2 regions of the Bacillus sp. KNSH39 genome follow, and region 1 is predicted to be linked to the other one. Evidence: riboswitches for the same ligand, from Rfam matches in the RefSeq annotation. Region 1 holds a riboswitch; the other holds the start of a gene.

What was found. A riboswitch is a leader RNA that binds a small molecule or an ion and turns the genes downstream of it on or off. The one in region 1 is predicted to bind preQ1.
Region 2: another riboswitch for preQ1. It lies ahead of ACUL40_RS00185 (QueT transporter family protein); the one in region 1 lies ahead of queC (7-cyano-7-deazaguanine synthase QueC).

Annotation. Positions count from the first base shown of each region.
Region 1 is NZ_JBQXYO010000001.1:5,222,913-5,230,299, forward strand. It holds gene ACUL40_RS26790 (M3 family oligoendopeptidase) at 1-562, shown strand, start outside; gene ACUL40_RS26795 (DinB family protein) at 700-1,233, shown strand; gene ACUL40_RS26800 (DUF6254 family protein) at 1,342-1,458, shown strand; gene kinB (sporulation sensor histidine kinase KinB) at 1,470-2,678, opposite strand; PreQ1 riboswitch class I at 2,885-2,928, shown strand; gene queC (7-cyano-7-deazaguanine synthase QueC) at 3,022-3,684, shown strand; gene queD (6-carboxytetrahydropterin synthase QueD) at 3,684-4,175, shown strand; gene queE (7-carboxy-7-deazaguanine synthase QueE) at 4,168-4,884, shown strand; gene queF (preQ(1) synthase) at 4,903-5,400, shown strand; gene ACUL40_RS26830 (YkvS family protein) at 5,449-5,634, opposite strand; gene ACUL40_RS26835 (hypothetical protein) at 5,895-6,050, shown strand; gene ACUL40_RS26840 (hypothetical protein) at 6,139-6,741, shown strand; gene ACUL40_RS26845 (GNAT family N-acetyltransferase) at 6,777-7,355, opposite strand.
Region 2 is NZ_JBQXYO010000001.1:42,997-50,383, reverse strand. It holds gene ACUL40_RS00215 (LysE family transporter) at 1-313, opposite strand, end outside; gene ACUL40_RS00210 (YqcI/YcgG family protein) at 328-1,056, opposite strand; gene cspB (cold shock-like protein CspB) at 1,321-1,518, shown strand; gene ACUL40_RS00200 (DUF2564 family protein) at 1,638-1,886, shown strand; gene ACUL40_RS00195 (zinc-finger domain-containing protein) at 1,920-2,096, opposite strand; gene ACUL40_RS00190 (ribonuclease H family protein) at 2,109-2,768, opposite strand; gene ACUL40_RS00185 (QueT transporter family protein) at 2,920-3,405, opposite strand; PreQ1 riboswitch class I at 3,412-3,456, opposite strand; gene ACUL40_RS00180 (aldose 1-epimerase family protein) at 3,589-4,461, shown strand; gene ACUL40_RS00175 (reverse transcriptase-like protein) at 4,531-4,917, shown strand; gene ACUL40_RS00170 (DMT family transporter) at 4,931-5,836, shown strand; gene ACUL40_RS00165 (DUF6123 family protein) at 5,839-6,099, opposite strand; gene ACUL40_RS00160 (cysteine hydrolase family protein) at 6,282-6,842, shown strand; gene ACUL40_RS00155 (GNAT family N-acetyltransferase) at 6,877-7,387, opposite strand, start outside.

The DNA.
Region 1 (7,387 bases):
AACATATGAGGCGTGTGAAATCCACTCTATGAGTATGGAATTCTTTACATGGCCATGGATGAAGCTATTCTTTGAAGAAGATGCAGATAAATATTACTTCTCTCACTTAAGTTCAGCACTTCTGTTTTTACCTTATGGTGTATCTGTTGATGAATATCAACATTATGTATATGAAAATCCTGAAGCATCACCTGAAGAGCGTAAGACAGCATGGCGTAACATAGAGAAGAAATATTTACCACATCGTGATTATGAGGAGAATGATTATTTAGAGCGCGGTGGTTTTTGGCAACGTCAAGGGCATATTTATAGCTCACCGTTCTATTATATTGATTACACGCTTGCTCAAATTTGTGCGCTACAATTTTGGAAACGTGCAAGAGATAATAGACAAGAGGCGTGGGAAGATTATGTGAATCTGTGCCAACAAGGTGGAAGTAAATCGTTCTTAGAATTAGTAGAGGTTGCAAATTTAACATCACCATTTGCTGAAGGCTGTGTGAAAAGTGTTATTACAGAAATTGAAGCATGGTTACATGCGATTGACGACACAAAATTGTAAAAAACATGCGCTTTTTTTCACATGTTTAACATCGACATAATGGGAAAATGATGAGATAATAAAAGAAAATTCAGAATACTAAAGGGGTGTTTCTAATAAGGAGCACCTCTTTTCACCAACAAAAGGGGGGAACAAGTATGCTTCAATCTAATATGGATGTAAGTTTAGAAAGTTTAGTAAACTCATTACAGGCTACTCGAAGCACGCTATTATCAGAAATTGAAATGTTAAATGACACAGAAGTGAATGTAAAGCCACGCCGTGATAAATGGAGTATTATTCAAATTTTACACCACTTGCATTTAGTTGAACAATCTGTCACGTCTGCCCTTGTATATGCTTTACAAAAAAATGAAAGAAACATGACTCCATTTAAAGACCTCCAGCTTACGCTTGATCGCACACATAAACGAGAAGCTCCTCAGCAAATGCAACCAACAGAAACTTTAATGAAAAAACAGCAAGGAATTCAATTGCTAGAACATTCACGCCAAGAACTATTACACGCGCTTCATAGTGTTATAGATGAAAAAGATCTATTTGAAAATGGATTAAAGCATCCTGTTTTTAATGATCTGAATTTGTATCAATGGGTTCAATTTCTTGATTTGCATGAACAAAGACATCTTACGCAGTTAAAAGAGGCGAAACATGCAATTTTGCAACGCTAAAGTGGAAGAAGTGGGAAACCACTTCTTTTTTGATACGTGCATAGTTTTCTTTCTTATTTTGGAATACTACATGGAGAAATAAGAAAGAAAAGAAGGAGTTGAAAAAACATGTCTAAGAAGAAGCGAGAAGAAGAGCGCGCCTGGAAAGCACGTAAAGAAAATCAACAACCGCACGGAAAAGTGAAAGCTTTTGCTGAATTAGTTGAAGGAACAGAAAAAACGTGATGAGTATTTCATCACGTTTTTTGTATGAGTGGAAAAGTTAATAAAAAGGTTGTACCGATTCCTTTTTCACTTATAATATCAATTTTTCCATTCATAGCTTGAACAACACTGAATACGACCATCATTCCAAGTCCAGTACCTTTTTCTTTCGTTGAATAAAAGGGCGAACCAAGACGTTTTACTTGTTCTGAATCCATACCGACTCCTGTATCTTTTATATATAACTGAATATGCTTATGATCAGGAACTAATGTGAAATAAAGATCACCGCCTTTTGGCATAGCCTCAATGCAATTTTTTAAAATATTTAATAAACATTGATTTAGTTTTTGCTTTTCTCCAGCGATAAAAAAAGAAGTGCTTTGCTTTATATAATGAGTACGTACATTTGTTAAATTAGCAAGCGGTGTAATTAGCGACAATGCATGTAGTAATTCTTCTTCTAACTGTAATATTTGTTCTTTTTCAATGCTTGGTTTAGCAAAGGTTAAATAATCTGTAAGAACATGATTTGCTTGTTCGATGCCATTAATGGCAATGTCGATATATAATTTTCGTTCCTGCTCAGTGCATGTATCTGATTGTAACAGTTGTAAAAAACCTTTCGTTGAAGTTAATGGATTGCGAATTTCATGAGAGATAGACGCTGCCATTTCACCAATTAAATGAAACTTTTCAGCATTTATAAGTTCATTTTGGAGACGAACTTGAGTTTGTAATATGTGTAGTAAATATAAAATTAGAATCGTACCAAGCATTGAACATAATTCATACACAATAATATGCGGTATATAATCAGTCTTATTTGTAACCTTTGAAAGGAAGAAGGGTATCCAACTAAATCCGTATGTGAGACTGTAGATAATAGCAAGTGTTATTTTTATACGATTAGAAGTTCGATTGAAAAATTTATATGTTAATAATAGAACAATAAACAGAAGAACAGAACCGATAAGAGATGGGAAAACACCTACCCCACCTAATAATAAGCGATATATGTTTAATACAACTAAGATAGAACCACCAGCAATAGGCCCTCCCGTTAATGTACCGACAATTAATACAATATGGCGCATATCAAATTGAAAACCATTATTTGTTTTTGCTGCAAATGTAATACAGAGTACGGTAGCGAGGCAACAGAGTACAATGAATATAGCTGAATTTAATTTAGGAGAGCGTTTCCCTTTTTGATTCCAAAATAAATGATATACGAGCATTGTAATCAGGATGAATAATATATTTAAAAAGAGATAAATAATAAAAGATTTCAGTGGGATGCCTCCTCTCTTCTTATATTAAATTAATCATACTATAAAATGAAAGAAATGAAATAATAAATAGCGGAAAAATCAGAAATTTTTACGCTAGTATACAATATGTTACAATAAGCTATGTCAATGAAAGAAGAAATTCCGTGCACCGCGCGGGAGAGGTTCGCGAACTCCCTCTATAAAAAACTATGGAAACAACAATATCCTTAGGTATTGTTTTGTTTTTTTATTGTGACAGTTCAAGAACGTTCTTTCTTCTTATTTATAGTAGAGAAGGAGAATGAGTGAAATGAAAAAAGAAAAAGCAGTTGTTGTTTTTAGTGGAGGACAAGATAGTACGACATGTTTATTTTGGGCAATAGAGCAGTTTGCAGAGGTAGAAGCTGTAACGTTTAATTACAATCAACGTCATAAGCTAGAAATTGATTGTGCAGCGGAAATTGCAAAAGAACTAGGAATAAAGCATACGGTACTAGATATGAGTCTATTAAATCAACTTGCTCCAAATGCGTTAACGAGAACGGATATGGAGATTACACATGAAGAAGGTGAATTGCCATCGACATTTGTAGATGGACGAAATTTACTCTTCTTATCATTTGCTGCTGTATTAGCAAAACAAGTTGGAGCACGTCATATTGTAACGGGTGTATGTGAAACTGATTTCAGTGGTTATCCAGACTGCCGTGACGTGTTTGTGAAATCGTTAAATGTTACTTTAAATTTATCTATGGATTACCCGTTTGTCATTCACACGCCACTTATGTGGATTGATAAGGCTGAAACATGGAAATTATCAGATGAACTTGGAGCATTTGAGTTTGTTCGAGAAAAAACATTAACATGTTATAACGGAATCATTGGTGATGGTTGCGGTGAATGTCCAGCATGTCAACTTCGTAAAGCAGGATTAGATACGTACCTACAAGAACGCGAAGGAGCGAACAACTAATGGATAACTTTTTTGGATTTCGCATCGTAGAGAATTTGCAAAAAATGGACAAGGATATTCAGCGTAAACAACTCAAATACCATAATAAAAGAGTAATGGTCAGCAAGGAATTTACATTTGATGCAGCACACCATTTACACTGTTATGAAGGGAAATGTAAAAACTTACATGGTCACACATATAAAGTTGTATTTGGAATTAGTGGATATGTAAATGAAATAGGTCTTGCAATTGACTTTGGAGATATAAAAGAAATTTGGAAGAATGAAATAGAAATTTATCTAGATCATCGTTATTTAAACGAAACGTTACCTGCAATGAATACGACTGCTGAAAATATGGTCGTTTGGATTTATGAAAAGATGGCAGAAGCACTAACAAAAGAGAATCGAGTGAACGAATATAAAGGAGCTCGCGTTGAATTTGTTCGTTTATTTGAGACGCCGACTAGTTATGCGGAAGTAAGACGGGAGTGGATGCTTGATGAGTAAAATCCCTGTCTTAGAAATATTCGGTCCGACTATTCAAGGTGAAGGAATGGTTGTAGGGCAAAAGACAATGTTTATTCGTACAGCTGGTTGTGATTATAGCTGTGCTTGGTGTGATTCTGCTTTTACGTGGGATGGATCAGCTAAAGATCAAATTAGACAGATGACACCAGAAGATATTTGGGATGAGCTTGTTGCAATTGGAGGAGAAAATTTTTCTCATGTTACGATTTCAGGTGGAAATCCGGCATTATTGAAAAATATTGAGTTTCTTCTTTCTATATTAAAAGAAAATGGAATGCGAACGGCAATTGAAACGCAAGGGAGTAAATGGCAAGATTGGTTACTTCAAATTGATGAGATAACAATTTCTCCAAAACCACCAAGTTCAACGATGAAAACAGATTTTCAGAGGTTAGATGCTATTATTCAGAAACTAGCAGGAAAAGATATTAGTTTAAAAGTAGTAGTATTCGATGATCATGATTTTGAATATGCAGTTAAGATGCACGAACGTTATCCAAAGGTACCATTTTTCTTACAAGTAGGAAACGATGATACAAAAACAGTGGATGATGCGATGCTTATAAAAAAATTATTAGATAAGTATGAATGGCTGATTGATAAAGCTGTAAATTGTAAAGAGATGAATGATGCAAAAGTATTGCCTCAGCTTCATGCGTTAGTATGGGGAAATAAGCGCGGCGTATAACGAGAAGGGATGTTTAAAATGACAGGAAGATTAGATGAAGATTTAAAAGATGTAACATTACTAGGGAATCAAAATACAAAATATTTATTTGAATATAGCCCAGAAATATTAGAGGTATTTGATAATAATCATCCAAACCGTGATTATTTTGTAAAATTCAATTGTCCTGAATTTACAAGTTTATGCCCGAAAACAGGACAACCAGATTTTGCAACAATTTATATTAGCTATATTCCAGAGCAAAAAATGGTAGAGAGTAAATCTTTAAAGTTGTATTTATTTAGTTTCCGCAATCATGGTGATTTCCATGAAGATTGCATGAACGTTATTATGAACGATTTAATTAAATTAATGGATCCACGTTATATTGAGGTATGGGGGAAATTCACACCACGTGGTGGCATTTCAATTGATCCATACTGCAACTACGGGCGCCCAGGGACGAAGTATGAACAAATGGCTGATTACCGCATGATGAACCACGATCTATATCCGGAAACAATTGATAATCGTTAATAGAAAGAAAGGGCCTGTATACTATACAGGCCCTTTCTTTCTATTATATTATGCATTTTGATTAATGACAGTATAGTTTTTATGACTTACAACTGTAAGAGGTTCCATATCTAGTTCTCTAAAATTCTTCATAATTGTTATATCAACAATAACAGAGTTTTGATTTACTTTTTGAACACGGCCTTGCATTCCACCTTTAAATTCGATGATATCTCCAGTTTCTGCGATCTGCATAAGCAACTCTCCTTGTTACAGTTTTCCCAAAAAAAGAATAAATTTGGGTTTTTTTATTTCCTCCTATTTTGAACCATATTTCCTACTTTGTAAATGTTTCCAAAGTAAAAATTCGAAAAATATTCACTTTTTGTAAGAAAATATGTAGAAAATCCATGTTTTTTGAAAAAAATAGCAAAAATGCGAGAATCTTTATATCGAGGTATAATGAAAAAGTAGAATAACCTGCTGAAGTGGGAGAAATTAGAGGCGGTAAAATGATGTTTGAATTTGTGGGGAGTGTTATAGCTTTAATTTTATTTTTATTTTCTTATATGCATTTAAAAAAGATTCGTCAATATGATACGAGTACATATTTTGATGGGATGGATGGTATCCATGCTTCGATAACACATGATAGTGGTGGGGAGATGTAAAGGTATATAACTTTATTTTCTTGCGTGGTATGATGTTTAGAACTAGTGCATAATAGAGTTCATAAGTGATGAATGGAGAGTGAAAAGAATGAAGATTTCTTTTATTCGTCATGGTCGCTTAGATTGTACTATAGAACCAATGACGGTTACATCCTTTCATGAATGGATAAAAGGATATGACTTACATACTATAACAGAAAAACAACCTATACCATTGGAAACAAGAGAAGCGGTTGAAGTAGCGAAATTGATTGTAACGAGTGATCAAAAGTGTGCTGTACAGTCAGCAGCTGAATTAATGGATTCTTTATGTTTTATACAAAATTCTCTTTTTAGGGAAGCGGCAGTTCCGGCGAGCTTTTATGCGCCAAAATGGTTGAAGTGTAAACTTAACGTATGGATGTGTATTGGACGAGCATTATGGATACTTGGTTACCATAAAAATGTTGAATCTTATAAGGAAGTAAGAGAGAGGGCAAGGCAAGCAGCTTACGTATTACATCGTTATGCTCTCGTACATGGAAGTATTGCTCTTGTAGGTCATAATTATTTTAATTCGATGATTGGAACGGAGCTGAGGGCAATGGGATGGTCTGGTTCGCCTATTTTGCATAGAAAGCCATGGGGATGTACAACATATACGTTTCACGAGGCGATGGATGGAAATATATTAAATACGAATTTAACATAAAAGCACACGATTTATATAAATCGTGTGCTTTCTTTTTAAGATACAGAAATTTTGACGTTTAATGGTTTTACGAGATGAGCATAAGGTTCGCCTACTAGCATAACAATTTCATCTTTTTTATAACCTAACTTTTCGTATAGTGAATAGGCGCGTGTGTTTTCTAAATTAACAAGTAAAGCGATTTTTTCATGCCCTTTTTCAGTTGCATAGATTTCGGCAGCTTCAATTAATTTAGAACCGATACCTTTTCCGCCGTGTGCACTTGAAACTGATAGTGTATCAATGTAATACTCATCAAGCTCAGCTTCTTTTTCTAACGTAATTGATTCATCTTTATGTAATTTTCTTAAGTGATGTACAATTGGTGCGTCAAGCTGTGTTGCTTCACTACCGTGATAAGCGACAATAACTCCAACTGCACTCTCGTCTTGTTCATAGACAAAACAGTTTTCGTAGCTCAGACGGTTATTTTCTTTTGAGAACCATGTCTCAAGTCCTAGTAATACTTCTGCTTCATCTGTGCTACCTGTGATTTTTTCAGCAATTTCATGCAGAGCATTATACAATAAAGGAGCTATTGCCATTGCATCTGTCTTTTTTGCTTTCCGAATCATAGTATCCCTCCTAGTTCTATTTGTATATTGTA
Region 2 (7,387 bases), 5.2 Mb from region 1:
ATGTATACATAAACACAGAAGATAAACCGAAATAAATGAGAAGCATAAATAAAACATCTGCAGTCATTCCACCAATTCCAACAACCCAAGCGTGCCAAAACCCACGTTCAATTCCTCGTTTTAACATTTCAATATTAATCGGCCCTACTGGCGCAGCTAATGATATACCTAATACGATTTGCTGTATAATTGCTCCAAACATCGCTCTATCCTTTCTACTCTCTTTACTACTAGTTAATGATGTAATTTGAAAAAATAGACTAGCTTTCATAATAAAATACCCTTTTTTATCCAAAATATACAAAAGAGCCATCTAGGTGATGGCTCTTACTTTTCTATCCTATGAAGAAAAGGACATTTCCCTTTTATTGGCTCTACATCGTCTCCTATGAAATATTGTTTCCATTCACGATGCTCTGGGTCACCATAATGACTAATGTTAGGATGTTTCGGCAATTGATCCCACTTTTCAACTCGCTCACGAACCATTTGTCTTGAATATGCTCCTTTAGGACGATCTCCCTCTAATCCATCAAAAATAGTGCGTGGCTGAAACCCAATAACGAGAGAATTCCCTAAATGTCTAGTTTTTCGTTGTTTATAAGCTGGCGCATTTCCAAATGCGAATATTGGCTCACCACCAAATGAAAATTCCCATAAATAATGGTCTGGATCTTCAGGAATTTGCTTTGGCCATGCTTGATTATCGTTTTCATGTAAATACTGTAACACTTTCCAAAAGGAATCACGGTAATATTCGAGTGGCTGTTCTTCACATTCCGGTTCTACAAAAAGGAAAAAGCCCCTTCTTACAATCGGCCTCTCTTTCATTAACTCTAAAAAAGATAACATTGTATGTGGTAAATGACTCCAATCATTATGAGAAAGAAATGAATAACGAAGTTCATTCTTTTTCAAAGCTGTTAAACCGAAATAACATGGAAAAGTTGGTTCTAACACAACATTTGAAAAAATCTCAAATTCTTTTGCAACCCAATCCGGTATGTCGGTTCTCGTTCTCATTCCTTCATTATCTAATAAGTAAGACTTATTCATTCTTTCACCTCATTATGTATAGCATTCAATTAAGAATATTATATACTCAGCCTGTCCTATACCTATTTAAAAATTTGACTGAAAAATTATTTAAAAATACAAAAAAATAAAATCGCTTACTTGACTAAATTCTCCCAATTCGTGTATATTTAAATTAATCATTTAGCAGAATATTCAAGAATATAGCATTTTTAGTTTATATTATTTTTTTAAAATGAATTTCACTAAATGAAAATAGTAAACGCTTTTAGGAGGAATTGTAACATGCAAGGAAAAGTAAAATGGTTTAACAACGAAAAAGGTTTTGGATTTATCGAAATGGAAGGCGCTGACGATGTATTCGTACATTTCTCTGCTATTCAAGGCGACGGCTACAAAGCTTTAGAAGAAGGTCAAGAAGTATCTTTCGACATTACTGAAGGTAACCGCGGACCTCAAGCTGCTAACGTAGTAAAACTTTAATCCAACATATAACAGGAGGTTACCTTACTTGGTAACCTCCTTTGTTATTCCTTTGTATATTTCCGTTTTACAGAGCAAAAACTATGTGAAATGCGCACTATACAAAGGAGGAATTATTAATGGGATCAGAAGTAAATGATTTTGAAGAAGTGAAATTCCGTGTAGAAACAGCACAAAAAATGGTAGGATCAGCAACAATTTCAATGGATCCAGATACATTAGAACATGCTACTACTGCTGTAGAAGCAGCTCGCTCTCAGCTTGAAATTATGAAATCTGTTGCAACTGATTTAGATGAGCCATTTTTAATGAATGAGGAAAAAAAATTAAATAAATGTGAGCATCAACTAAACGAAGCAAGACACTAAAAAACATCCAGAGAATTTTCTCTGGATGTTTTTTCATGACAACTGTTCCCCATACTTTTTCAATGTTTCTCCCACTGTACATTGCCTTATACAAAATGAATGAGCGTAATACTTACTATTTGTCTTTCGATTATGTTCTCGCAAAAAACATCCTTCACAATACGTTTCTAATAAGTCATTTACCTCTGTAATGAGTTGCTTTTTATCCACCTTTGCACCTCTCTATTCGGTTATTTCTTTATGACTATCAATACTTGTTCCTTCTAATGCTTGCGTAGCTAATTGATGTGCTTCTTTATTTTGTTTTCTAGATATCGGCTCACATATAAGTTTTAATTTCATTTGCTTCGCCTTTTGCTCAATTTGGTCTAAATAATGATTTAAATGTTCATCATAACAAGGCCATTCTCCGGCTAATTGCTGCAGTACCACTTGTGAGTCTCCGCGAAGTGTAACTGCTTCATACCTAATCCCTAGTTCCTCGAGTATATTCATACCGTATAATAATGATGCATATTCCGCTTCATTATTATCATATATACCTTCTATATATGCATTGCGGCGAATGCGGTAGTTTGTATTTCCTTTTTTATAATACACACATATACCAACGCCAGCTTCTTTCGTTTGCACATCATACCCCCCATCAAAATAAACGAGTATTTCTTGGGGCTCTTCCTCTACTTGCTTACTTAACTTTTTCATCTCTTTTAATGACCATTCTGCGTCCATTTCATCGTAAAATAAAAGTTCCTTAGCTCTTCCTGTTTTCTCAAAATCCTCTGCAAATTGAAGTACTTCTTCTATGTTCATATACTCTGTTGTTAATTCCGTCTGCAATCCACGCTTCGTTTTATACAACCAATGAATTTTATATTTCATACTACATTCCCCTTATGTAAGACTTCTTATATATATCCGGCTAATTGAAGCCTCACTTTATTTTATTATATTTTATCTAGAGTCACAGCATTATATTCAATATGATTACATACAAAAAGAGCTATCCCTATAGGAATAGCTCTTTCATCTATTACATAAATCTTTCAAATTGTACTCGCTTATTAATCCAGTACATTACAGGCATACCGATCGCCATGACAACAAATTCACCAATTGCACAAGTTAACCAAGACAACATAAATGGTAAACCCAATGCAAGATGAAGTTCAATTGCAATCATAAACATTGTAATTGTAAAGATAACTGTATTAAAAATCATACGAGCCCAAACACCTTTAATAAATCGCATAGAAATAATCGTTGCAACTAACGCAAGAATAGATTGCCCTACTCCAAACACTAAATCGTAAGCGATCATAGGTGAGAAAAAGAGATTCGTTAAAAATACACCTAATACAATTCCGTAAATTGCTTTCTTGTTAAATACAACGAGATGATTAAACATCTCTGAAATACGAAATTGTACATTCGTAAAGCCAAATGGCTGAATAAGCATAGAAACAGCAATATATAATGCCGCTAAAATACCATTACCGACTAAAGTTCTAATATTCATGACAAAATCTCCTTAGTTTTTTTACGTGGGATGGTTTCGAACCACGTTATTCGTTTTTTAAGCAACAAGATTATATTTTACGTGGTAGCCCCTCTTTCGTCAATAGATTCCTATCATAAACTACCTTTTTCCTTTTAGACAACGTATAATGAAACATATGAAAGATTTAGGAGGTTTCACTTCATGACAGCAACAATTCAAAATGAAAAAGTGATCGTTTCCATTTCTGACAAAGGTGCAGAATTACAGAGCGTTCGCTTAAAAGAAGACAACACAGAATATTTATGGCAAGGTGATTCTACTTATTGGGGACGCCGTGCACCAATTTTGTTCCCAATTGTCGGCCGATTAGTAGATAATACATACTACGTAGACGGTAAACCATATTCATTAACACAACACGGTTTCGCTCGTGATCTTACTTTCTCTGTGAAAGAACAAAGCGAAACAAAAATCACTTATATCGTTACTAGTAATGAAGAAACATTAAAAAAATACCCATACGAATTCGAATTACTCGTTTCTTATGAGCTAAATGGACAAAGCGTTCATATAACATATGAAGTAAACAATCCTACTTCAAAAGAGATGTTCTTCTCAATCGGAGCACATCCTGGATTCAACTTCCCTTTATTGGACGGTGAATCATTTACAGATTATCACTTATCGTTTAATGGTTCGGAACGCTTAGAAACAAGCGTATTAGAAGGACCTTATCTTTCAAACAAAAAGCAATTAATCGCTGAAAATACGACTGAATTGCCACTTACATATGATTTATTCAAAAATGATGCACTTATTTTTGAACATATGAATACGAATGAAATTTCGATTCGTTCTCATAAACATAATAAATTTGTAAAAGTAGAATTTGATGGATTCCCATTTGTTGGCGTATGGACACCAGGGGATAACGCACCTTTCTTATGTATTGAACCTTGGTATGGCATCGCTGATGAAGTAAATCCAGCAAAAGATTTCAAGAACAAAAAGGGAATTCAATCTTTACAAGCGAATGAAACATTTACATGTCGTTACAGCATCACAATCGGATAACTACTCTATCCCCTACTTCAAAAAAATATTTAAGTAGGGGATCATCTTATAATTTGGAGGTTTCTCATTTTGATTGAAGTATATATTGATGGTGCATCAAAAGGAAATCCTGGTCCTTCTGGTGCAGGAGTGTTTATTAAAGGCGTTCAGCCACCTGTACAATTATCAGTACCACTTGGAACAATGTCCAATCATGAAGCAGAATACCGCGCTTTACTTTTAGCATTAAAATATTGCATCGAGCATAATTATAGCACTGTCTCTTTTCGTACAGATTCGCAGCTTGTTGAGCGGGCTGTTGAAAAGGAATACGCAAAAAATAAAATATTTGCACCTCTTTTAGATGAAGCACTGCAGTACATAAAAAACTTCGATCTCTTTTTTATTAAGTGGATTCCAAGTAGTCAAAATAAAGTAGCTGATGAATTAGCTAGAAAAGCTATCTTACAAAATTAACGGGGGTATGAGTGTGAAAAAAGAGTGGATTGCTCCTCTTGCTTTATTATTTGTCTCTTTTATTTGGGGAGCTACGTTTGTTGTCGTTCAAAACGCTATGTCTTTCGTTGGTCCATTTACGTTTAATGGTATTCGCTTTTTATTCGCTGGAATTATTTTATTATTCGTTCAAATTATTTCCTCACAGAAAACTTCAAAACAAGAATTAAAACATAGTAGTTTAGCTGGATTAATGGTTGGGTTCTTCTTATTTGTCGGCTATTTATTACAAACATTTGGCTTACTTTATACAACTTCTTCAAAAGCAGGTTTCTTAACTGGGCTAAGCATTGTTATGGTCCCAATCTTATCATTTATCTTCTTAAAACAAAAAGCCACCATTTTCATCGTACTTGGTATTGCTGTAGCTACAACAGGTTTGTACTTATTAACAGCTGCTAATTCTTTCCAATTAAATATAGGAGATATACTTGTTCTTGGTTGTGCAGTCGCTTTCGCTGCCCATATTCTTATTAACGGCTTCTTTTCTAAAAAAATATCACCTTTATTATTAAGCACATCTCAAGTATTAGCAGTTGGTATATTTTCTTCTATTTGCGCTTTCTTGTTTGAAGATTGGGAAAAGTTATTTTCAGTATCACTATGGACGAATCAATCCTTTTTATTCGCACTCTTTCTAACTGCCCTGTTTGCAACATCTATTGCTTTTTTCATTCAAACATCGGCACAAAAACACACTTCTCCAACGAGAGTAGCAATTATTTTCGCAATGGAGCCCGTTTTTGCTGCATTAACAAGCGTTCTCGTTGCAAATGAACAACTTTCTATTTCTGCTATTATCGGATGTCTATGTATTTTTCTAGGCATGATTTTTGTTGAATTACCTTCCAAAACAAAAAAAGAAGCGCAGGCTGCGTGAAGTTACGCTTGTAACTTCCGCATAAAAGCCTTAGCGCTTTTTTTATCTGTAATTTCTTCCTCTTTCAATCGTTCTAATAACGCAACGAAATAACTACCATCAAACTGCAATTGATGTTTAATTGTGGCTTCTATTGCTGCGTTCACAATCCCATCAGACGCACCAGTATATCCTTGTCCAAACATAATAAACCCTTGTGCTTCCTCTGATAATTTAAATCCTTTCGTATGTAAGAATGAAAGATAATCTTCTACTGTTTGCATGTTATTCCCACCTACTCAAAAATTCTCCATCTCCTATCATACATGTTTTTACACGCTATGAGAATGAAATTTCTTTGACAACTTTGTAAATCAATCTTCTACTTCTCTTACAATGGAGGATTTTCTAACAATCTGAAGGAATATGTACAGTGGAACTTATTTCATATTAAAGGGGAGACACGATGAAACAAGCACTATTAATTATTGACGCTCAGCAAGAATTAATTGATGGAAATGAGCAAGAAAATGAAGTTTTTCGTAAAACCGAGCTATTATCTACACTAAATATAGCCCTGCAGAAAGCAATAGATTCAAATGCTCTTATTGTTTTCGTAAGAGATATCGATGTTGCTTCTGGTAGTGGCGAAGGATTTGAAGTACATAATCAAATTCAAGTACCCCAGTCTGCAATCTTTATTAATAAAGCAGCAACCAATTCATTCTACGGCACTTCTTTACTTGAACTTTTAAAAGAAGAAAACATTAATCATATTGTTATAGGCGGATGTAAAACAGAACATTGCATTGACACTGCCGTTAGGACAGCAACTGTACAAGGATTTGACGTTACATTAATTAAAAACGGGCATTCAACAACTGATTCTAACGTATTGTCTGCAGAGCAAATTATTGGTCATCACAATAAAACTTTACACGGTCATTATAACGTTGATCATTTTTCTATGGTGAGAGATATCGAGGAAGACCTCTTTCAGCCGACTCATGATCAATATCGTGATTAGCGAAAAAGAATCCTTCATTCAGAAGGATTCTTTTTCACCCAAAAATTTGTGCTGCAATGCTATATAACTCATTATTCCTTTTTAATAATTGACCGCTATTTTTCATCATAATTGGTGGTGTATTCACCTTTTTAAAACCAGCAATCTCTAATACTTTCATGAAATCTTTCTTTCCTTCTAGTACATCAATTCTTAATTTACCATTATGCCCTTTTGCTAAATCATGTACAATTCTCATTGCCATCTCATCATTTTTAGCAACAACCGGCCCTATTATCTTATTTTCTGGTGTTTGTATGCTTAAACCGTAACCTAATACATTTTGTTCCTTGTCCTTTACAACGATACACTGTTCACTTTGCATAATTCTTTTCTTTAAAAACTCTTTTCTATTTGTTCCAAACGCATATTCATCTATTTTTATTATTTTTTCTAAATCACCCTCTTCATAATTCATCACATAATCTTCATTTCTTACACAATAATGTTTCGCATTGTATGAGTTACATATGTATTTAGAAACATAACTTACTGCCCTAAATCCT